DNA from 2 places in the Stutzerimonas sp. genome. Region 2 is predicted to be linked to the other one. Evidence: predicted binding sites of a transcription regulator. Region 2 holds the regulator's gene; the other holds the start of a gene.
The links. The regulator FliA, encoded in region 2, starts transcription of late flagellar genes. The targets are predictions, from matches to a motif close to CTAAAGTTTNNNNNNNNNNNGCCGNTAA.
Positions count from the first base shown of each region.

Region 1: a site for FliA is predicted at 3,361-3,388, ahead of AC2LD7_RS08330 (methyl-accepting chemotaxis protein). Genes of this name have one in related genera too.

Region 1 covers NZ_CEXBBO010000010.1:21,751-32,904, reverse strand. Annotated here, with positions in the region: gene AC2LD7_RS08350 (GlxA family transcriptional regulator) at 1-848, opposite strand, end outside; gene nfi (deoxyribonuclease V) at 1,022-1,750, shown strand; gene ampD (1,6-anhydro-N-acetylmuramyl-L-alanine amidase AmpD) at 1,822-2,373, shown strand; gene ampE (regulatory signaling modulator protein AmpE) at 2,397-3,233, shown strand; gene AC2LD7_RS08330 (methyl-accepting chemotaxis protein) at 3,482-5,512, shown strand; gene AC2LD7_RS08325 (DUF5872 domain-containing protein) at 5,612-6,130, shown strand; gene AC2LD7_RS08320 (DUF3140 domain-containing protein) at 6,127-6,495, shown strand; gene AC2LD7_RS08315 (TatD family hydrolase) at 6,632-7,411, opposite strand; gene AC2LD7_RS08310 (hypothetical protein) at 7,466-7,711, opposite strand; gene ada (bifunctional DNA-binding transcriptional regulator/O6-methylguanine-DNA methyltransferase Ada) at 7,774-8,811, opposite strand; gene AC2LD7_RS08300 (PA4780 family RIO1-like protein kinase) at 8,970-9,860, shown strand; gene bfr (bacterioferritin) at 10,016-10,480, shown strand; gene AC2LD7_RS08290 (hypothetical protein) at 10,574-10,774, shown strand; gene cueR (Cu(I)-responsive transcriptional regulator) at 10,824-11,154, opposite strand, start outside.
Region 2 covers NZ_CEXBBO010000003.1:128,276-139,429, forward strand. Annotated here, with positions in the region: gene AC2LD7_RS02990 (CheW domain-containing protein) at 1-146, opposite strand, end outside; gene AC2LD7_RS02995 (ParA family protein) at 233-1,021, opposite strand; gene motD (flagellar motor protein MotD) at 1,112-1,942, opposite strand; gene AC2LD7_RS03005 (flagellar motor protein) at 2,101-2,841, opposite strand; gene AC2LD7_RS03010 (protein-glutamate methylesterase/protein-glutamine glutaminase) at 2,841-3,932, opposite strand; gene AC2LD7_RS03015 (chemotaxis protein CheW) at 3,980-6,133, opposite strand; gene AC2LD7_RS03020 (protein phosphatase CheZ) at 6,146-6,940, opposite strand; gene AC2LD7_RS03025 (chemotaxis response regulator CheY) at 6,961-7,335, opposite strand; gene fliA (RNA polymerase sigma factor FliA) at 7,453-8,178, opposite strand; gene fleN (flagellar synthesis regulator FleN) at 8,196-9,023, opposite strand; gene flhF (flagellar biosynthesis GTPase FlhF) at 9,115-10,401, opposite strand; gene flhA (flagellar biosynthesis protein FlhA) at 10,417-11,154, opposite strand, start outside.

The sequences.
Region 1 (11,154 bases), on a different contig from region 2:
AGGCTCTTGGCGGTTTCGATTCGTAATCGCTGCAGGTAGTGCAGCGGTTTATCGCCGGTCGCCGTCTGGAAGCGCCGCATGAAATTGCGGATGCTCATGCCATGCTCCCGCGCCACGTCCTCGAAGCGGAATTTCTCCGCGAAATGTTCCTCCAGCCATTCCTGAATCTGCAGTACGCGTGTGTCCAGGTGCAGCTTCTGTCCGCCGAAGCCTATCCGTCCCGGACTGTAGTTGCGCTGCACCTCGAAGAGAATGTCACGCGCCATGCCCTGCGCGACATTCGAGCCGCAGAAGCGCTCGACGAGATGCATGTAAAGGTCCGAGGCCGAAGTGATGCCTCCGGCGCAGTAGAGATTGTCGCTGTCGGTCAGGTGCCTTTCCGGCGAGAAGAGCACGCGAGGGAAGCGCTCGGTGAATTCGCGGGCGAAGCGCCAGTGAGTAGTGGCCTCACGTTCGTCGAGCAATCCCGCAGCGGCCATCCAGAAGGCTCCGGTGGCTTCGCCGCAAATTGCGCTGCCGGCCGCGTGTCGCTCGAGTAACCAGGGTGTTACTTGCGGATATTGTTGGCAGAGCGCGTCGAAATCGCCCCAGAACGCCGGCAAAATCACTGCATCGGTTACATCCAATGCACTGTCCACCTCGATACGGGTACCGCTGAATGTGCTCACAGCTTTGCCGTCGGGGCTGACTAATGAGGTCTCGAAAGCAGGTGTGAGTCCCAGGCCGAGCTGTTTGCCGTAGCGCAGGCTGGCCATATGAAAGAAATCCTTGGCATGCATCAGGGTGGACGCGAACACCCCCTCAGTGGCCAGAATGCTGATGCGTTTCAATGGTTGGGCGGTGAGCATGCGTTTTCTTCTGGCTATTCCGGTTGTTTTTATAAGGCCAAAGCAGGGTAAATCTGCCGTTATCCGGCGGGAGCGTCTTATTTTTTTCCGCGACTGTCCAGTCGCAATCAGTCTAATCGGGCGGAACCGCTCGCGGCGCTGCCCATCAGACTTACATCAGAGAGGGCGTTTTCATGACAACAGCCGCACCACAAGGCCGTCCCGATGTGTTTTCCGGATGGGATGGCAGCACCGCCGCCGCCCGGGAAATGCAGAAGCAACTGGCGAGCAAGGTCGTGCTGGAAGATGACTTTGGCCCGCTGCGGCTGATAGCCGGCGTCGATGTCGGCTTCGAGGAGGGTGGCAAAATCACACGCGCTGCGGTGGTCCTGCTCGATGCCGAAACTCTCGAGCCGGTGGCGCAGGCACTGGCGCGGATACCGACTTGCATGCCTTATATCCCGGGCCTGTTGTCCTTTCGTGAGCTGCCCGCCGTGCTACAGGCGCTCGATTCGCTTGGGCAGGTGCCGGATCTGATTTTTTCCGATGGGCACGGCATCGCTCATCCGCGTGGGCTCGGCATTGCCGCCCACCTGGGTGTCATTACCGGACTGCCGACGATCGGTGTGGCGAAGAAGATTCTTACCGGCCAACACGCGGAACTCGGCGAGCAGCGTGGCGATAGGGTCGATCTACTGGCCAAGGATGGCAAAGTGATCGGCACTGTTCTGCGCAGCAAGGACAAGGTGCGGCCGTTGATCATCTCGCCCGGCAATCGGGTCAGCCTGGCGACCGCGCCGCAGATGGTGATGCGATACGTCACCCGCTATCGCCTGCCGGAACCGACACGGCTCGCCGATCGCCTAGCCTCGCGACGGGACGAAAAGCGCGCCGCTACTCAACAGGCCATGGACTTCGAATAGCGCGGGCGGCTTGCAGCCAGCAGCTTGCAGGCGCTAGCCTGCAAGCCCGCAGATTACCCAGGTCCGCCCCGATGCAGCTGGATCACGCGACAGGCTGGTGTCGAGGTATTCACCATTGCCCCTCGCCCAACTTCAATCAGCGCCCCGACGGGGAAATATCGCTGCTGGTCATTCATAACATCAGTCTGCCGCCCGGTTGCTTCGGGACTGGTAAGGTCCAGCAGTTTTTTCAGAACTGCCTGCCCACCGATGAACATCCATTCTTCGAGGAAATCGCGACTCTGCAGGTGTCGGCGCATTTCCTCATCGAGCGTGATGGTGCCATCACCCAGTTCGTCTCCTGTCTGGATCGCGCCTGGCACGCCGGCATCTCGCGCTTCGGCGGGCGCGACAGTTGCAACGATTTTTCCCTTGGCATCGAATTGGAAGGCACCGATGACGCGCCATTCAGTGAGGCCCAGTACGACAGTCTGATCAGGCTCTGCCGCTCACTGCAGCAAGCCTATCCGGCGATCACGCCGGATCGGGTCTGTGGCCACAGCGACATCGCTCCGGGGCGCAAGACCGACCCAGGCCCGGCATTCGACTGGCAGCGCTTGCGCGCGGCGGCGATCGTTGCGTGAATTGCCCAGCAGAGGATAGATAGATGATTTTTCTCGTGGTGTTGCTGGTACTGCTGATCGACAAACTTACCGATTGGCGGCGCGGTGTGCAGCAAGATGGTCCTTGGCTGCACTTGCTGCGACGGATCGAAAGTCGCCCGGAGCTGATACCCAGGCCATGGTTGAGCCTGCTGTTGGGGGTGCTCCTGCCGGTCCTGTTGCTCGGCCTATTGTTGATCGTGCTCCAGCCCTTGGCTTACGGCTGGCTCAGCCTGCCTTTGCATCTGCTGGTGCTGCTTTACAGCCTTGGACGCGGGCAGAGTAAACGCGAACTCGGACCGTTCCGTGATGCCTGGCGTCGTGACGATGGTGAGGCGGCGGGGCTGGTGGCCGAGCGCGACCTGGGTATCAGTGCGTCGGACGCGCCAAGCCTGTTGCGCGCTGTGGAGGCGCAGCTGCTCTGGCGCAGCCACCAAGGCTTCTTTGCGGTGATCTTTTGGTATGTGTTGCTTGGTCCCATGGCCGCGCTGGCCTACCGCCTGCTTTCGTTGACCGTCGAGCACGCTCGGAGCGAGGCCATGCGCGAGCGGGCCGGGCAGCTGCTACACGCATTCGACTGGCTGCCGGTGCGAGTCCTGCTTGCCAGCTTCGGGCTGGTTGGCAACTTCGTCGCGGTCAATCGCGCCTTGCTGCATGACTTGCTGCACTGGGAGATTCCGGCCAGGCAGCTGCTGGCGGACGTCGGCCCGGCTGCGGCCGATCTGAGCGAGCCCTTTGAAGGCGAGGCGGGTCTTGCCCGACTGGACAGCCTTGCAGCCTTGTTGGTGCGCGCACGCATGCTCTGGTACGCAGCCATCGCGATCTGGGCGATTCTTCTCTGACAGATTCGTTCTGCCGGATCTGCCCCTCGCACTGCTCTGACAGTTACCGATCATCGGCATAAGTACCGTGGATATGCCGGAATCGGCGAGCCTTCTGCCACTTGTCGGGCCATCACCCTGCCATTACCTTAAGTTACATAACCCGCGACCGATATCCCGTATAAGTTTTCTCGTGCCACCTCTCTGACGAGCCCTGCTGCAGCCATCGAATGTTGCCAGCAATACAACAAGAAACTGGGAGACGTCTTTTGAAAAGCCTGTTGTATCCCGCTATCGCATTGATGAATCGCCTGAGCTTCGGCATGAAGTTCAGCTTGATCAGCGTCCTCTTCTTCGTCCCCATGCTGCTGACTAATTTCTATCTGGTGCGCGACTCGTACCGAGAGTTCGTCGGCACCCGCACTGAGCTGCAAAGCCTTGAACTGCTGGGTACGGCATTGCAGTTGCGGCGCGAGATGGAAGATTGGAAAGACCTGGTCGAGATCGAGGGAATCATCGGCCAGACCGGGGAGGTTCAGGCGCTGGTGACCCGGCTGGCGGATGCCGAGCGAGATCTGTCGGCACGGATGCAGGGTTTGACGCCGGTCAGCGACAATCCCGAACAGGTTGCCGAGTTCAACACCCGCCGAGACGAACTCGACGCAGCCCTGCGCGAGGCCCAGGCGCAGCAATCGCTGCAGGCCAAGGCCGCCATGGCACGTGCGTTGTTAGGCAAGGCGCAGGTGATGATCAAACTGATCGCCAGCCAATCCGGCTTGAGTCAGGACAGTCAGCGCGATGTGCGTATGCTGGCCGAGCTGCTGACCTCGGTCACACCCTCGATCACCGCCATCCTCGGCGAGGGTCGGGCGATCGGTTCTTACACCTTTGGCCAGGGCTATCTGAACTCCGACGCCAGCAACAAGCTGGACGAACTGCTCCTCGAGCTGGAAAAACAACAGGCTCAATACAGCGCTCAATTGCAGGACGTACTTGGCAGTAGTGCTGCCGCGCAACGCCAGCTCGACAGCTACACTGCCAGCAGTCGCGATTCCCTGAAGATCAGCAGCGATGTCTTTCAGGACCAGGTGATCATGGCCGAAGCGCTGGATCGTCCATGGGAAAATTTTTACGATTTGATCAGCGCGGAGATGGCGAAGACCTACGCACTCAACGATGCGATTCTCGGATTCCTTGATGCGGAGTTGGAACAGCGTCTGGAACAGAAGCGCCTGCTCATGACTTTGCTGCTGGCCGCGTTGGTACTGGTGTTCGTGCTGGTGGTCTATCTCTATAGCGCCTTTTACATGTCGACTCGCGCGTCGCTGAGCAGCCTCGGTGCGACCATGGGTCAGGTCGCCGCTGGCGATATGACCGCGCGTTTCAAAGTGCAGAGCCGCGATGAACTGGGCGAGCTGGGCCAGGTATTCAACGAGACCGTGGCAAAGATACGTGAGCTGATCGAGCGGGTCGGCCAGACGGTCGGTGAGGTGGAACGCCAGGCTTCGCGCGTCGAAACCGTCTCTGGCGAGAGCAATCAGACGGTGTCCGAGCAGCGCGGACAGATTGAGCAGGTCGCCACTGCGATGAACCAGATGTCGGCGACCGCCCAAGAGGTCGCAACCAGTGCCGAAGCGGCAGTCGGCAGCGCGCAGAGTGTCAATGAGGAAACGGTTAGCGGTCGCAGCCTGGTCGAGTCGCAGGTCGGCGGCATCGAACGGTTGGCGGCGGAGATCGAGCAGTCGGTCAACGTGATCAATCAGCTCGCCAGCGACAGCAAGGCCATCAGCCAAGTACTGGATGTAATTAAAGGTGTCGCCGAGCAGACCAATCTGCTGGCACTCAATGCCGCAATCGAGGCCGCACGGGCCGGCGAACAGGGGCGTGGTTTCGCTGTGGTCGCTGACGAAGTGCGCAGTCTGGCCAAGCGCACCCAGCAATCCACCGAAGAAATCGAGCAGATGATTGCGCGACTCCAGGGCGGTGTCGGCGCTGCGGTCAAGACCATGCATTCCAGCCATTCGATGGCCGAGGAAACGGTCAGCCAGTCGGCGCAGGTTCGTCAGGCGCTGGAAAATATTCTCGGCGCGGTCGGCGCCATCGTTGACCAGAACCAGCAGATCGCCGCCGCTGCAGAGGAACAGACGGCAGTGGCCCACGACATCGATCGCAACATCGTCGCCATCAACGAAGCCGGCCAGCGTACTGCTGAAGGAGCCGGGCATACCGAGCAAGCCAGCCGCGAACTGACCGAACTGGTGGGACGCCTGCAACAGCTGATCGGCGCGTTCCGGGTCTGATCGTCGGCCTCAGGCGGCGACGCGCAACCGTCCATCGCATCCTTGTGAACAGCGCCTCGCATACCCGGTCTGCCAAAAAGGCGAACCCGGGAGCGCGCTATGTCCAGCACCGCGAAAAAGACCGATCCGCAACTGTGGGAGCGGGTCAAGAAAGAAGTCACCGATGGCGACAAGGGCGGCGAGCCCGGCCAGTGGTCTGCGCGCAAGGCGCAATATGCCGTGCAGGAATACAAAAAGCGCGGCGGTGGCTACGAAGGCAAGAAATCAACCGACAACCATCTGCGTGAGTGGACCCGCGAGGACTGGGGCACAAAATCCGGTAAGCCCTCCGGTGAAACCGGCGAACGGTACCTGCCCAAGCATGCCCGCGAGTCGCTCAACGACGAAGAATATGCCCGCACCACGCTCAAGAAGCGCGCCGACAGTCGCCGCGGGCAGCAGCATTCAAGCCAGCCCGCCGATGTGGCGCGCAAGACCAGTCGCGAACGCGAACCAGCGCTCAGCGGCCTGAACAAGACCGAGCTGATGCGCCGCGCTGCCCGGCGCAATATTCGTGGTCGTTCGAAGATGAAGAAAGACGAGCTGATCAAGGCGCTCGAACGCGAGGGCGAGCGATGAGCACACTTGATGACAATGCCCGTCGGGACATCCGCGATGAATTCCATCAGGTCGTGAACATGGCGTCATCTGCCCTGCGCCGCTGGCTAGAGACCGAGACCAGCCGCAGCGTTGGCATGACTGCCGAGGGGGAGAAAGTCACCGCGCCGGGCGATGGCGAAGCGGTTGGCCATGCCATGGGCGAGCGCATTCTGGAACTCAAGGGGCGGCGTCAAGCTGATCTCGAAGAAGACGACTACCAAGCCATGCGCAAGGTCATCGGCTACGTTCACCGGCATCTGGCCCAGCGGCCAAAGGGCGACATACACGATAGCCGTTGGCGCCATTCGCTGATGAACTGGGGCCACGATCCGCTGGAGGACTGAGTTCCGCTGTTCCGTATTGAAGCGGGTGACCTCGGCTTCAACGTTGACAGGGCGTTCCGTCTGATCGTAATGATTCGCTGGCAGCTGCGGCGATGCGGCGTTCGATGACGCACGTGCCGGTTCAGTCAGATGATCATTACGTCCAGCCAAACAGCTCGCAGCTGTTGCGGTAACTGGCATCCGCCAGTTCTTCGGGGCTGATGCCGCGCAGCTCGGCCAGCTCGCGGCAGATGTCCGGAAGAAATGCCGGGCTGTTGCGCTGCCCGGCATGGCTGTGCGGCGTGATATCCGGCGCGTCGGTTTCCAGCACGATGCTGTCTAGCGGCAACTGCTGAAGCACCCGATGCATGCGATGCGCCTGGGGCCAGGTACCGGCACCGCCGAGACCGAGCTTGTAGCCGAGTCTGATGTATTCCCGCGCTTCCTCCCAACTGCCGCTGAACGCGTGGGCGATACCCGCACGCTTGAGCTTGCGCTGCTTCAGGGTGGCAATCATCGGGGCATGGGCGCGGCGCACATGCAACAGCACCGGCAGGTCGAACTCGTCCGCCAGGTCGAGCTGAGCTTCCAGCATTTGCTGTTGGCGCTCCTTGTTCGGATTCTCGATGTAATAGTCCAGGCCGATCTCGCCGATTGCGCAGAGCTTGTCCTGCCCGCGCAAGCGCTGCAGCCAGCCGTGCAGGTTGTCGATATGCTCGGGCCTGTGGTCTTGCAGAAATACCGGATGCAACCCCAGCGCCGCATACACCGCCGGCTCGTCCAGAGCCAGTTGCCAGACCCTTTCCCAGTTCGCCTGATGCACGCCTAGCACTAGCACGCGCTCCACACCAACCGTCGCACAGCGGGCCAACACCTCACTGCGATCGGCGTCGAAGGGGTCGAAGTCGAGGTGCGTGTGGGTATCGATCAGGGGCACGGCAGATCTCCTGGCCTGGTATTGGTAAGGACTGGGACACGGAAATTGCTGAACTCAGCGGACGGTTTCTTCCTCGATCTGGATGTCGCTGACGCCCAATTCAGCCATGCGGCTATGCTCGCTCGGACGTACCGGGATTTCCCAGGGTGCGTCGGTCGCCGCGCGTGGCTCGCGGACATGATGCAGGAGAATCTCCAGTTCGGCTTGTTCCAGGCCGGGTTCTTCGAAGGAGCTGAGCGTCAGCGAGGCTGGGTTTCCGTTGATCAGATAGTGAATACGGTAGCGTTTCAGTTCGGTCATGGCGGCTCTCGGTCTGGATTTACGGTTCGGGGGCTATGGAGTATCCGACCGCCGAATCGCCCTCAGGCTCCCGAGTCTTCACGCTCCGATTCGAGCAGTGCTGCTTTGCGCTCGATGCCCCAGCGGTAGCCGGTCAGCGCTTGGTTGGCCCCAACGACCCGATGGCAGGGCACCAGCAATCCGACTGGGTTGCTCGCGCAGGCACGGGCGACCGCGCGGGCGTGGCTGCCGAGACTTTCGGCGAGCTCGCCGTAGCGACGGGTCTGGCCAGGCGGAATGTCTTGCAATGCTTGCCAGACGCGTTGTTGAAAAGCGCTGCCGCGCAGGTCTAGCGGTAGCCGAACGGCACGTGATGGCTCGTCCAGTTGGGCCAGAATCGGCTGCAACCAGCCGCCCAAGCCAGTCTGATCGAGCCGCAATTCGGCTGCGGCGAAGCGCGACTGAAGCTCGCCCAGCAACGCCTGCTCATCGTCACCGAACAACAGGGCGCAGATGCCATTGTCGCTGGCAGCGACTAACAGCAGACCCAGCGGACACGTGCTAATCGCATAGCGCAGCGACTCGCCGGCACCCTTGCGCCGGCGCTGCGCTGGGCTCAGTGCCGTGACGTTCTGATAGGCGCCGCGGGTGCTGCCGTAGCCCGCATCCAGTGCTGCATCCAGCACCGAGTCGGCAGCGGGCAAATGCGTCTCCAGCCGCTCGCGGCGACGCGCTGCGGCCCAAGCGTGAGGCGTAAGACCGGTGCGGGCCTTGAACGCGCGAGCCAAATGCGACGAGGACAGACCAATGCGGGCAGCCAGCGTGTCCAGCGTCATCGGCGCAGCGCTTGCGTCGAGCAGACGGCAAGCGGCAATTACCAAGCCATCCAGCTGTTCGGCTGGGCTCTGCCCGTGAGGCGCGCAGCGCATGCAGGCGCGATAGCCAGCGGCTTCGGCATCAGCGGCATTACTGAAGAAACTGACGCCGTCACGCCGCGGCCGGCGCGCCGGGCAGCTTGGGCGGCAGAAGATACGGGTCGAGCGGACGGCGAATACGAAGCGGCCATCGAAGCCTGCATCGCGTTCGCAGAGGGCTTGCCAGCAGCGTTCGAAATCGATCATTTCGCGACTCCTTGAGTGGTTGTGCTCAATTGTCCGTCCTGCTCGCCTTCGACGCCAATCCGCAATGCGCTTTCAAACTTGCGGGCGAGCATGGAAGCGTGCTGACGATTACCGTAACCTGCAGACCTGCATAGTCGAATAGGGTCTGTAAGCCGCTGATGAAAACGCCAAAACGACTCGAGCCGCTGGTCGAGGATGGGCTGATCGACGAAGTGCTGCGGCCGCTGATGAGCGGCAAGGAAGCAGCTGTATATGTGGTGCGCTGTGGTGACGAACTGCGTTGCGCAAAGGTATACAAAGAGGCCAACAACCGCAGTTTTCGCCAGGCAGTGAAATATCAGGAAGGGCGCAAGGTGCGTAGCAGCCGCGACGCCCGCGCCATGGCCAAGGGCTCCAAGCACGGGCGCAAGGAAAAGGAAGAGAACTGGCAGAACGCTGAAGTCGCCGCCTTGTTCCGTCTGGCGGATGCCGGGGTGCGCGTGCCCAAGCCGTACGATTTCCTCGACGGCGTGCTGTTGATGGAAATGATATCGGGCGAAGACGGTGATGCCGCACCGCGTCTCAACGACGTTGATCTGCATCCAGACGATGCCCGGGAATTTCATGCCTTCATGGTCGGCGAGGTCGTGAAGATGCTTTGCGCCGGCCTGGTGCATGGCGACCTGTCCGAGTTCAACGTGCTGCTCGACGAACATGGCCCGGTGATCATCGACCTGCCACAGGCGGTGGATGCGGCTGGCAACAACCATGCATTCGAGATGCTCGAACGGGATGTGGGCAACATGTCGGCCTATTTCGGACAGTTCGCTCCGGAGCTCAAATTCACTCGCTACGCCAAGGAAATGTGGGCGCTTTATGAAGATGGCAAGCTGACGCCGGATACCGAACTGAGCGGGGAATTCGCCGAACCGGAAGATGCTGCCGATCTCGATGCGGTGATGCGTGAAATCAAGGCGACACTCGCTGATCAGGCGCGCAAGGAAGCGTTGCGCAATGCGACGGACGAGCCCAGCGACGAGCCGCCGACACCGCCGTGGATGCGTAACTAAGCTGCCTCTGAGTGGTGCCGACATGCTTCATATGAGTTGTCGGCCTATGCTGACTCACGGGGCACGCTTATCCGGTAACGGCTGGGGCACGCTTCGTCAGCCGCGGATTGGGCGTATTATTGTCGGCGTTTCAATGCGAGCAGGAGAGAGTCGCAATGCAAGGTCAGCCACAAGTCATCGAATATCTGAAAGAACTGCTGCGTGGAGAGCTGGCCGCGCGCGATCAATATTTCTTGCACTCGCGGATGTATGCCGACTGGGGCTTCACCAAGCTCTACGAGCGCATCAACCACGAGATGGAAGAAGAAACCCAGCACGCCGATGCGCTGCTCAAACGCATCCTGTTCCTCGAAGGCACGCCCGATATGACGCCTGAGGTGATAAACGCAGGACATACCGTGCCGGAGATGCTGCGCAGCGATCTGGCTCTGGAGTACAAGGTTCGTGAAGCCCTGGCCAAGGGTATGGCACTGGCTGAGCAGCACGGCGATTACCAGACGCGCGACATCCTCGCGCTGCAGCTACTGGACACGGAAGAAGATCATGCGTACTGGCTGGAACAGCAGCTCGCGCTGATCGACCGTATCGGGTTGCAAAATTATTTGCAGTCGCAGGCCTGACGACTGCCAGATTTTTTCGCACGTTGGGAACCAGATCACTCCGACGGGTTCAATACGCCAGTATGCAAATCCGAACGTCGCAGGGAGTGACGAATGATGAAGCGCTGGAAAGGAGTCGTTCAAGGTACTGCTGTATTCATGGGTGCGCTGGCACTGTTGCTGCTGGTGGCCTACCTGCTTAATCAGGACCGGAGCGTCCTGCATCAGCTGATTACTGCGCCGTTGATGCTCGAGATGAGCATCATGACTGCGCTGATCTGCCTCCTGATCTGGACCGCGCATCGTCGACGATAGTCGCGTTGATTCCACAGCGACCGTACCTGTGAGGGCGCGCACGCGCTCTTCAACAGCATCCACCCGATTCTAAATCCTTGAGGATCGGACAGTCTGGCCGGTCATCTCCGTGGCAGGTTTCGACTAGCTCCTGCAGCGTATCGCGCAGGCCCACCAATTCGGCGATCTTCTGGTTCAACGCGTCGATATGCGCACCAGCCAGCGCCTTCACGTCGGCACTGGCGCGCTGGCGGTCCTGCCAGAGCGTGAGCAGCTTGCCCACTTCTTCGAGAGAAAACCCCATATCGCGTGAGCGCTTGATGAAGGCGAGGCGATGCAGGTCTTCCTCGCCATAGTGACGATAGCCGTTGGCGCTGCGCCCGGCGGGGCTGATCAAATCG
Region 2 (11,154 bases):
CGTTGCTGCTCCTCGATCACGGCTGCCTGGAATTCGTCGTGACTGACCGATTCGGCCAAACCCATGACGGCATCCTGCAAGAGCGCGTCGAGATAGGACTGCAGCGTCTGTTGCGATCGGCTTTCTTTAAGAACGGTACGACTCATGAAACCAACTCGTGCGAACCAACTGGATAGGCTATCGGCCGCAACCGCGGTGAACTTGAACCGCGATCAAGCCCGTATGTCGACATTCAGGCGACCTGCGGGGACGCTTGCGCGGCCAACAGCGCCTTGAGCAGCGCGCGATATGCAAGCACCGCGCGGCTGTTGGGGTCATGCTGCGAAGGCGTGACGCCAGCGAGGCTGGCATCGCGCAAGCGCGTGTCGATGGGAATGAACGCCTGCCAAAGATTCGCCTGATAACCGTTACGCAGAACCTTCAAGGTATTCATCGATGCCTGGGTGCGCCTGTCGAACATGGTCGGCACGATGGTGTAGGGCAACGCCTGCTTGCGCGATCGGTTGATCATGCCAAGCGTGCTGACCATTCGCTCCAGCCCTTTCAGCGCCAGGAATTCGGTTTGGACCGGAATGACCAGCTGCTGGCTGGCCGCCAGCGCATTGACCATCAGCACACCAAGCAGCGGCGGGCTGTCGATGATGGCGTAGTCGAAATCCTGCCACAGCTGAGAGAGGCTCTTGGCGATCACCAGACCGAGGCCGTTCTGTCCCGGTGACTGTCGCTCCAGCGTCGCCAGTACAGTGCTCGACGGCAGCAGCGAAATACGCTCGTGACTCGTTGGTAGCAACAGCTGCCAGGGCAGGCCCTCTGGAACGGATCCCTGATGCTGGAACAGATCGAAAACGCTGCGATCGAGGTTATCCGGATCATGACCGAAATAGCTCGTCATCGATCCATGCGGATCGAGATCCAACGTCACGACCCGCTTGCCGGAATCGGCCAGCAATCCGGCAAGCGCGATGGAAGTGGTGGTCTTACCCACTCCGCCTTTTTGATTGGCTACAGCCCAGACTCTCATAACTCACATCCATCCGGATCGAACCAGACCGGGAACTGCCGTGTGTCGGCCAGGCCGACGACGGAGAATTGACGATACCGCCAACGGTACCTAACGATCCGAAGCGATTGCACTTTGTGTGCCAGACTGTAGCGTCGCTCCGACGGTACGTGCATTGCCGCTTCCAACACCGCTCACGCTACGGCGCACATCCAAATTACGCGAAATGACCAGAATCACCCGACGGTTGCGCGCCCTGCCCTCCGCGGTCGAGTTGTCCGCGATTGGCTGAAACTCACCGTAGCCTACCGCGGCCAGTCGCGACGGATCGACACCGTCGGCAGCCAGCATCCGCACGACACTGCCGGCACGGGCAGCGGAGAGCTCCCAATTTGTCGGAAACTTGTCCGTGCTGATTGGCAGATTATCGGTAAAGCCTTCCACATGAATCGGGTTATCGAACGGTGCCAGAATCTCGGCGACCTTCTCTAGTAGATTGAATGCATGGTCGTTGGGTAACGCATCCCCACTCGGAAACAGCAGACTCGAGTTCAGTTCGATCTCGATCCACAGCTCGTTACCCCGTACGGTGAGCTGCTTCGAGTCGATCAAATCGGCAAAGGCCTCGCGCATGCTGTGCATGATGCTTTCCAGGGGATCGATCGGTTCCTGCGACGATTGCGACGGCTCGTCGACCTGGGATACATCCGGCTGCGTGGTGTGTGGCCGCTCTTCACCGATGGGGATCGGCTTGACGGCGCGATCTGGCTGATTGAAAACACCCACCAGCGAATCGGACAGAATCTTGTACTTGCCCTCATTGAGCGAGGAGATCGAATACATGACGACGAAGAAGGCGAACAGCAGCGTGATGAAATCCGCGTAGGAAACCAGCCAGCGTTCGTGATTCTCGGGCTCTTCATGGGACCTGCGCCGAGGCATGATCAGAGCACTCCCGGCGCTAACGAGCAATCAGACACAACAATATCCCCGCGCGAGGCGGCAGTGCTTTGGCGGATGATGATTGTTTTTTCAGCGGCTGCCATGTTCATTCCCCGTGTCCGCAGCGGCACAAATGCGCGCCGTCGGCTTTCCGTCTCTCAATCCATGAAGCCTTGCAGCTTCATTTCGATCGAGCGGGGGTTTTCCCCTTCGGCAATCGACAGGACGCCTTCAAGCAGCATCTCGCGGTAGGCGGTCTGTTTCTGTACCACGCTCTTGAGTTTGTTGCCGATCGGCAACACCAACAGGTTGGCGAACGCCACGCCATAAATGGTCGCGACGAACGCAACGGCGATGCCATTGCCCAGCTGGCTAGGATCGGCAAGGTTGCCCATCACGTGAATCAACCCCATCACCGCACCGATGATGCCCACCGTAGGCGAATAGCCACCCATGCTTTCGAACACCTTTGCCGCACGGATATCGCGGGTTTCCTGAGTGTATAGATCAACCTCGAGAATACTGCGGATCACCTCTGGCTCAGCGCCATCGACCAGCAGTTGCAAACCTTTGCGGGCATAGGGATCGAGCTCGGCTTCGGCGATCGGCTCGAGACCCAGCAGCCCCTCCTTGCGCGCCGTGGCGCTCCAACCAGTGACCAGGCTGATGCCGCGGGCCATGTCCACGCGCGGCGGAAAAAAGATCCAGCCGATGATCGACATCGCTCGCATGAACACCGACATCGGCGTCTGCAACAGCACCGCGCCGAGGGTACCGCCTAGCACGATCAAGGCGGCCGGCCCGTTGACCAAGGCCGAGACGTGACCGCCCTCGAGAAAATTACCCCCGACGATAGCGACAAACGCAAGAACCAGCCCGATAAGGCTGAGCACATCCATCAGATGCAGGCCTCGCTCAGGTGCTGACCGATCTCATCGAGGCCATAGACGGCGTCGCTGAGATTGGCCTTCACCACCGCCATCGGCATACCGTAGATGACGCAGCTGGCTTCATCCTGCGCCCACACCTGGCTGCCGCACTGCTTGAGCATGCGCGCGCCTTCACGGCCGTCAGCCCCCATGCCAGTGAGCACGACCGCCAGTACCTTGTCATGGAAAGCTTTGGCGGCGGAGCCGAACGTGACGTCCACACAGGGCCGATAATTGAGGCGCTCGTCACCGGGCAGGATGCGCACCGCACCACGCCCGTCGACCATCATCTGCTTGCCACCGGGCGCCAACAGTGCAAGGCCAGGGCGCAGCAGGTCACCATCTTCGGCTTCCTTTACGCGGATCTTGCAGAGCTTGTCCAGCCGCTCGGCGAACGCCTTGGTGAAAGCCGCAGGCATGTGCTGAATCAGTACGATGGGTGTCGGAAAGCTGGCGGGAAGCTGAGTCAGCACGCGCTGCAGCGCCACCGGCCCGCCAGTGGAGGTGCCGATGGCAACCAGCCGATACGGTTTGCGGCGAGGCGCTGGTGTTGAGGCATGCGCTGGCATCGGCGCCGCAGATGCCAATCCCGCCGGAGAAGTAGCGTGACGGGCTGCTGGAGTTGCGGCGGTCGGAGCGCTGGAATAAGTGCTGAAACGACGATTGCTACGCGAAATCGTGTTTATCTTCTCGCATAACAGCTGTTTGACCTTATTGGGATTACGGGAAATATCTTCAAAATTCTTCGGCAGGAAGTCCACAGCCCCGGCATCCAATGCATCGAGCGTCACTCGTGCACCTTCGTGGGTAAGCGAAGAAAACATCAGAACGGGTGTCGGGCAACGCTGCATGATCTGCCGCACGGCGGTGATACCGTCCATCATCGGCATTTCGTAATCCATGGTGATGACGTCGGGCTTCAACGCCATCGCCTGATCGATCGCCTCACGCCCATTGGTGGCGGTGCCGATCACTTGGATGTTCGGGTCTGAAGAAAGGATTTCCGATACTCGGCGGCGGAAAAAGCCGGAATCGTCCACCACCAGGACCTTGACTGCCATAAAACACTCCTAGCGACAGCGGCTCCATCAGGGCCGCTGCCAGCGGATCAGATCCGGCGCGCGTAACGCTTTAGCATGCTCGGAACATCGAGGATCAAGGCGATACGACCGTCGCCAGTGATTGTCGCGCCAGACATGCCGGGAGTGCCCTGCAACATCTTGCCCAGCGGCTTGATCACTACCTCCTCCTGCCCCACCAGTTGGTCGACGACGAAGCCGATACTCTGGTTACCGACACTCAGAATCACCACATGCCCCTCGCGTTGTTCTTCATGTTCCGCGCCTCGCACCAGCCAGCGTTTGAGATAAAACAACGGCAGCGCCTTGTCTCGCACGATCACCACTTCCTGGCCATCGACCACGTTGGTCCGGGACAAGTCGAGGTGGAATATTTCGTTGACGCTCACCAGTGGGAAAGCGAACGCCTGATTGCCCAGCATCACCATCAGGGTCGGCATGATCGCCAGCGTCAGCGGTACCTTGATCACTACCCGCGAGCCCTGGCCTTTGTTGGAAAAAACATTGACCGTGCCGTTGAGCTGGGAAATTTTGGTCTTGACCACGTCCATGCCGACGCCGCGGCCGGACACGTCGGAGATCTCCGATTTGGTGGAGAAGCCCGGCGCGAAGATCAGGTTGTAGCACTCCAGATCGTTCAGGCGATCGGCTGCATCCTTGTCCAGCAACCCCTTCTCTACCGCTTTGGCACGCAGAATGTCTGCGTCCATGCCTTTACCGTCGTCGGTGATCAGCAGAAGGATGTGATCGCCTTCCTGCTCGGCCGACAGCACCACGCGGCCAGTGCGCGGCTTGCCTGCAGCTTCGCGCTCTTCCGGCGTCTCGATACCGTGGTCGACAGCGTTGCGCACCAAGTGAACCAGCGGGTCGGCCAGCGCTTCCACCAGATTCTTGTCCAGATCGGTTTCTTCACCGACAAGCTCAAGGTTGATCTCTTTCTTGAGGCTACGCGCCAGATCCCGAACCAACCGAGGGAAACGGCCGAAGACCTTCTTGATTGGCTGCATGCGCGTCTTCATCACGGCGCTCTGCAGATCGGCGGTCACCACATCCAGGTTGGATACGGCTTTGGCCATGGCTTCGTCGCCGCTATTGGAGCCCAGGCGCACCAGACGGTTACGCACCAGCACCAGCTCGCCGACCATGTTCATGATTTCATCGAGCCGCGCAGTATCGACCCGCACGGTTGTTTCAGCTTCGCTCGGCGGCTTTTCGGACGCAGCGGAAGCTTTTGGCGCAACTTCCGCCTTTGCCGGTGCTGCAGGCGTCTTGCCCGGCGCGGGCTTCACTGCCGGCTTTGCTGGAGCGTCTTTTTTGACTGCAGGCGTAGCTGCTACGGCTGGAGTAGTTGCTTCCGGCTCGAACTTGCCTTTGCCGTGCAACTGATCCAGCAGTGCTTCGAACTCATCATCGGTAATCTCATCGCCACCCGCCGCCGCAGGCGCGGCATCAGCAGCAGGCGCAGCGGCAGCTGGCTCGGCGAATTGACCCTTGCCATGCAACTGATCCAGCAAGGCCTCGAATTCGTCGTCGGTAATCTCGTCACTGGCCGGTGAGGCAGGTATCTGAACGGCTGGCGCGGCGCTGGGCTCTGCTGCGAACTGGCCGGTGCCATGAAGCTGATCCAGCAGCGACTCGAATTCGTCGTCAGTGATTTCGTCACCGGCACCAGCAGTCGGCGCACCAGCAGAACCATCCAGGGCGCCGAGAAACTGCTCGAATTCGTTATCTGCCGTCGTGGCTTCCAACGCCGGTTCAACCGCGGCGTGCTCAGCAACCGGAACCTCCGTACCGGCAGGCTCAGCCAGACGCGACAGCGCAGCGAGCAGTTCGGGGGTTGCTGGCGTGACCTCGGTGCGCTCACGCACCTGAGTGAACATTTCGTTGACAGTGTCCAGTGCCTGCAGCACGACGTCCATCAATTCCGAGTCGACGCGACGCTCACCCTTGCGCAGGATGTCGAAGACGTTTTCGGCGATGTGGCAGCATTCCACCAATTCGTGTAGTTGGAGAAAGCCGGCACCACCTTTTACCGTATGGAAACCGCGAAAAATCGCATTGAGCAGCGCGGCGTCATCGGGGCTGCTTTCCAGCTCCACCAACTGCTCTGACAATAATTCGAGAATCTCGCCGGCTTCCACCAGGAAGTCCTGGAGGATTTCTTCATCGGCGTCGAAGCTCATATTCACCTTCCCCTAAAAGCCCAGGCTCGAAAGCAGATCATCGACATCGTCCTGCCCGGATACGACATCCTCACGTATATCGGCATGCATCTGCGGACCTTCACCGTTGGAAGGCTCTTTTTCTTGTTTTTTCTTTTCCTGCTCTGCGCGCATCGCTTCGCGGTCATGCTGGATGCCAGCCACGCGATCGACCTGCCCGGCCATCAGAACAAGATTGAGCAGATTGCTTTCGAGTTCGCTGATCAGACGGGTTACCCGCTTGATCACCTGGCCTGTCAGGTCTTGAAAGTCCTGCGCCAACATTATTTCGCTGAGATTCTGCGACAGCTGACTGCCATCGTTCATGGTGCGCTGAAGGAATTGATCGATGCGCTTGACCAGATCGCGGAACTGCTCGGCGTTCATGTCACGGCGCATGAAGCGCTGCCAATCGGCGGTCAGACTCTGCGCTTCGTAACTGACGTAGTTCACCAGCGGCGCGGACTCTTCGACCAGATCCATGGTGCGGTTGGCCGCTTTTTCGGTCATCTCCACCACATATGAAAGCCTGTCGGTGGCATCGGTAATCGGTGACGGGTCACCGCCCGTGGCGCAGGTATCCATCTCCAGCTTTACGATGGCGTTATGCAGCTCGCGGGTGAGCTTGCCCACTTCCTGATAGAGCCCTTGACTGCGGGCCTGATTGAGCTCATTGAACATCTGCGCCGCTTCGTCGAAGCGGCCCTGCTGCAGGCTTTCGATCAACTGAGGTGCATGAGCCCTCAGAGTCGCTTCGAACTCTGCCAGGCTTTGTTCTGCTTGCGTCATAGTGCCCTCGCGGCGTTACTTCAGCCGTTGACGCGCTCGAAGATTTTTTCGATCTTCTCTTTGAGCACTTGAGCCGTGAATGGCTTGACTACATAACCGTTTACGCCCGCCTGCGCGGCCTCGATGATCTGGTCGCGCTTGGCTTCGGCGGTGACCATCAGCACCGGAAGGTGCTTCAGGCGATCGTCGGCGCGCACAGCTCGAAGCAGATCGATGCCGCTCATTCCGGGCATGTTCCAATCGGTGACGAGGAAATCGAAACTGCCGCTCTTCAACATAGGCAGCGCGGTCGTGCCGTCATCTGCCTCTGCGGTATTGGTGAAGCCTAGATCGCGTAACAGATTCTTGATGATCCGTCTCATGGTCGAGAAGTCATCGACGATGAGAATTTTCATGTTCTTGTCCAAGTACACCTCCGTAATCCCGAAATTCCCAGAACCTGCTCACGGTCTGCTGCGGGCCTCATGAATGAAGCTCGTAAGGGCCTCTAATGCTTTTTTGCAAACCAGCCTTTAACGGGCGCGCCACTCACCGAGGCGAGCACGCAGGCGCGCCGCGCACTGACTGTGCAACTGGCTCACCCGCGATTCACTGACACCCAACACCTGGCCGATCTCCTTCAGATTCAGCTCTTCGTCGTAATACAACGAAAGCACCAGCTTTTCACGTTCGGGCAGGTTTCCGATGGCCTCGGCCAACGCCTGTTGAAAACGCTCGTCTTCAAGATCTCGGGACGGCTCCGGATGCGCACTGGCGGCATCCTCCCCGAATTCCCCATGTTCGCCTTCCTGAAGTAGATCATCGAAGCTGAACAAGCGGCTGCCCAGGGTGTCGCCCAGAATGCCGTAGTACTCATCGAGACTCAATTTAAGTTCGGCCGCAACTTCCTGATCTTTAGCGTCGCGACCTGTTTTGGCTTCAATTGTCCGAATCGCTTCGCTGACCATACGCGAGTTACGGTGGACCGAACGCGGAGCCCAGTCGCCCTTGCGGACCTCGTCGAGCATCGCGCCACGGATGCGAATCCCGGCGTAGGTCTCGAAGCTCGCGCCTTTGCCGGAGTCGTATTTTTTTGATGCCTCCAGCAGGCCGATCATGCCCGCCTGCATCAAGTCATCCACCTGCACACTCGCTGGCAACCGCGCCAGGAGGTGATAGGCGATGCGCTTGACCAACGGCGCGTACTGATCGATGAGCTGGTATTGCGAGTCTTTTGCCTGAGCTTTGCTGTAATACATACCGAGTCCAGCCGCTGTCAGTCGTTAGGCTCTGTGGTGGGCCTGACAAGGCGCTCCACAAAGAACTCCAAGTGGCCCCGCGGCGTTGCCGGCAACGGCCAGGTATCGATTTTTTGCGCGATGGCCTTGAACGCCAATGAACACTTGGCTCGCGGATAGGCCTCGTAGACGGCACGTTGCTTCTGTACTGCCTTGCGCACCGCCTCATCGTAAGGAATCGCGCCGACGTACTGCAGCGCCACATCGAGGAACCGCTCGGTCACCTTGGTCAGTTTAGCGAACAGATTTCGGCCTTCCTGCGGAGCGTGTGCCATGTTCGCCAGCACACGAAAGCGACTGATGCCGTAGTCGCGATTGAGTAGCTTGATCAACGCATAGGCATCGGTGATGGACGTCGGCTCGTCGGTCACGACCAGCAGTACCTCCTGCGCGGCGCGAACGAAACTCACGACGCCATCGCCGATACCCGCCGCGGTGTCGATGATCAGCACGTCGATATCATGACCGATATCGCTGAATGCCTGTATCAGCCCGGAGTGCTGCAACGTCGATAGCTGCACCATGCTCTGCGTACCCGAAGCAGCGGGCACGACGCGAATGCCGCCCGGGCCCTGAATCATTACATCACGCAGATCGCATTCACCAGCAATGACGTCAGCCAACGTGCGCTTGGTAGACAAACCCAGCAGCACGTCGACGTTGGCCAGCCCAAGGTCGGCATCAAGCAACACCACCCGGCGACCGAGGTCGGCCAAGGCCAGCGCCAGATTGACCGACACGTTGGTCTTGCCGACGCCACCCTTGCCGCCAGTCACTGCAATTACCTGTACGGGATGAATACCCATCTTCAAACGCCTATATCTTGCTGGGGCCCGGAGGCCATCGATGCGTTCAGCCAGAACGCGTCTTCTTTGTCTGTATCACCTAACAAAGCGTTCATCCGACCTTCCGTGAAGAACCGTTGTACAGCCCGGAGAACATATCGGCCATGGTCTCCTCGCTGGGAGTCTCTTCAGACTGCAGGCTCACTGCGCGACTGACCAGTTGGTGGCTACGTGGCAATTGCAGATCCTCGGGAATACGCGGTCCATCGGCGAGGTACGCGATGGGCAAATGCTGGCTGATCGTAAGGCCGAGCACATCACCCAAACTGCCGGCTTCATCCAGTTTAGTCAGAATGCAGCCCGCCAGCCCACAGCGACGGTAGTTATGCCATGTCGCTTTAAGCACTTGACTCTGGCTGGTTGCCGCCAGCACCAGGTAGTTCTTCGATTTGATACCGCGGTCGGCCAGCGCTTCGAGTTGCATACGCATCATCGGGTCGCCCGCAGGCAAGCCGGCGGTGTCGATGAGAATCAGGCGCTTGCGGGCCAAAGGCTCCAGCGTCTTGCTCAATGGCTGGCTGGGGTCGATCTGAATGACCGGCACATCGAGGATGCGACCAAGGGTCTTCAGCTGTTCCTGCGCACCGATACGGTAGTTGTCCATGCTCGCCAAGGCGATGCTCTGTGCGCCGTGCTGGAGCACGTAGCGCGCGGCGAGTTTCGCCAACGTGGTGGTCTTGCCGGCGCCGGCCGGACCAACCAGCGCGATGATACCGCCCTCTTCCAGTGGCTCGACCTTGCTGACCTTGATCGATTGCGCCAGGTGCGCCAACAGCATGCGCCAGGCCTGACGCGGCTCGGACACGGTAGCTACCTTCTCCAGCAGCGCGCGCGACAGTTCGGCCGGCAAGCCGATGCGCTGTAGGCGGCGCCAGAGGCTGGCCTGCTGCGGACGGCGACTCTGTTCATTGCCCCAGGCAATCGAGCCAAGCTGAACTTCGATCAGCTCACGCAAACCTTGCAGCTCCGAATGCATGGCTTCGACCGCGCGCGAATCGAACGACGCCACCGCGGCGCTGGCACTCGGCGCCGGTTGAACGGCAGCCGCAGACTTCTCGTCAAGCAGTTGACGGTCCTTACCCGCTTGAGCGCGAGACGGCGAGCTCAGCTCAGCGTGGGCACTGGCGATGCGCGCCTGCGTTTTACGCAGTTCCGCTTCGAGCGCCGGATTCGGCTGCTTGGGTGCTGCGGGCTCCATCGGGTAATCAAGCACAGCGGTCAGCTCGACGCCGCCAGCGACACGACGGTTGCCCGTGATCACGGCATCAGCGCCCAGCTCGTCACGAATCATCTTCATGGCGATACGCATGTCGGCTGCGAAGAAACGTTTGACCTGCATGGCCTGTACCCTCGGTTAATTCTGACCCACCGTGGAAACGATGGTGACTTGCTTGTTGTCCGGTATTTCCTGATAGGCGAGGACATGAATGTTCGGCACCGCCAGCCGGGCGAATCGCGAGAGCATCGCGCGGACCGGACCGGCTACCAGCAAAATCGCCGGCTTACCCAACATTTCTTGACGCTGTGCTGCCTCTACCAGGGAACGTTGCAACTTTTCGGCCATTCCCGGCTCCAGAAGAATGCCATCTTCGGAACCTTGACCAGCCTTCTGCAGACTATTGAGCAATATCTGTTCCAACCTTGGCTCAAGCGTGATGACAGGGAGCTGCGGCTCAAGCCCCACAACGTTTTGCACAATTGCGCGGGAGAGCGCGACCCGTACAGCAGCCACCATCGCGGCGGGATCTTGACTCTTCGCGGCCACGTTGGCGATAGCCTCGGCGATGGTGCGGATATCGCGAACCGGAACCTGTTCCTGCAGCAGCGCCTGCAATACCTTGAGCAGCGTCGACAACGAAATCATTCCCGGCACCAGCTCCTCGGCAAGCTTCGGCGAACTCTTGGCCAGCAGTTGCATCAGTTGCTGGACCTCTTCATGCCCCAGGAGCTCGTGGGCATGTTTGTGCAGCACCTGGTTCAGGTGAGTCGCAACCACGGTGCTGGCATCGACCACGGTGTAGCCGAGCGATTGTGCCTGATCGCGCTGACTGGCCTCGATCCACACCGCTTCCAGGCCGAATGCGGGGTCCTT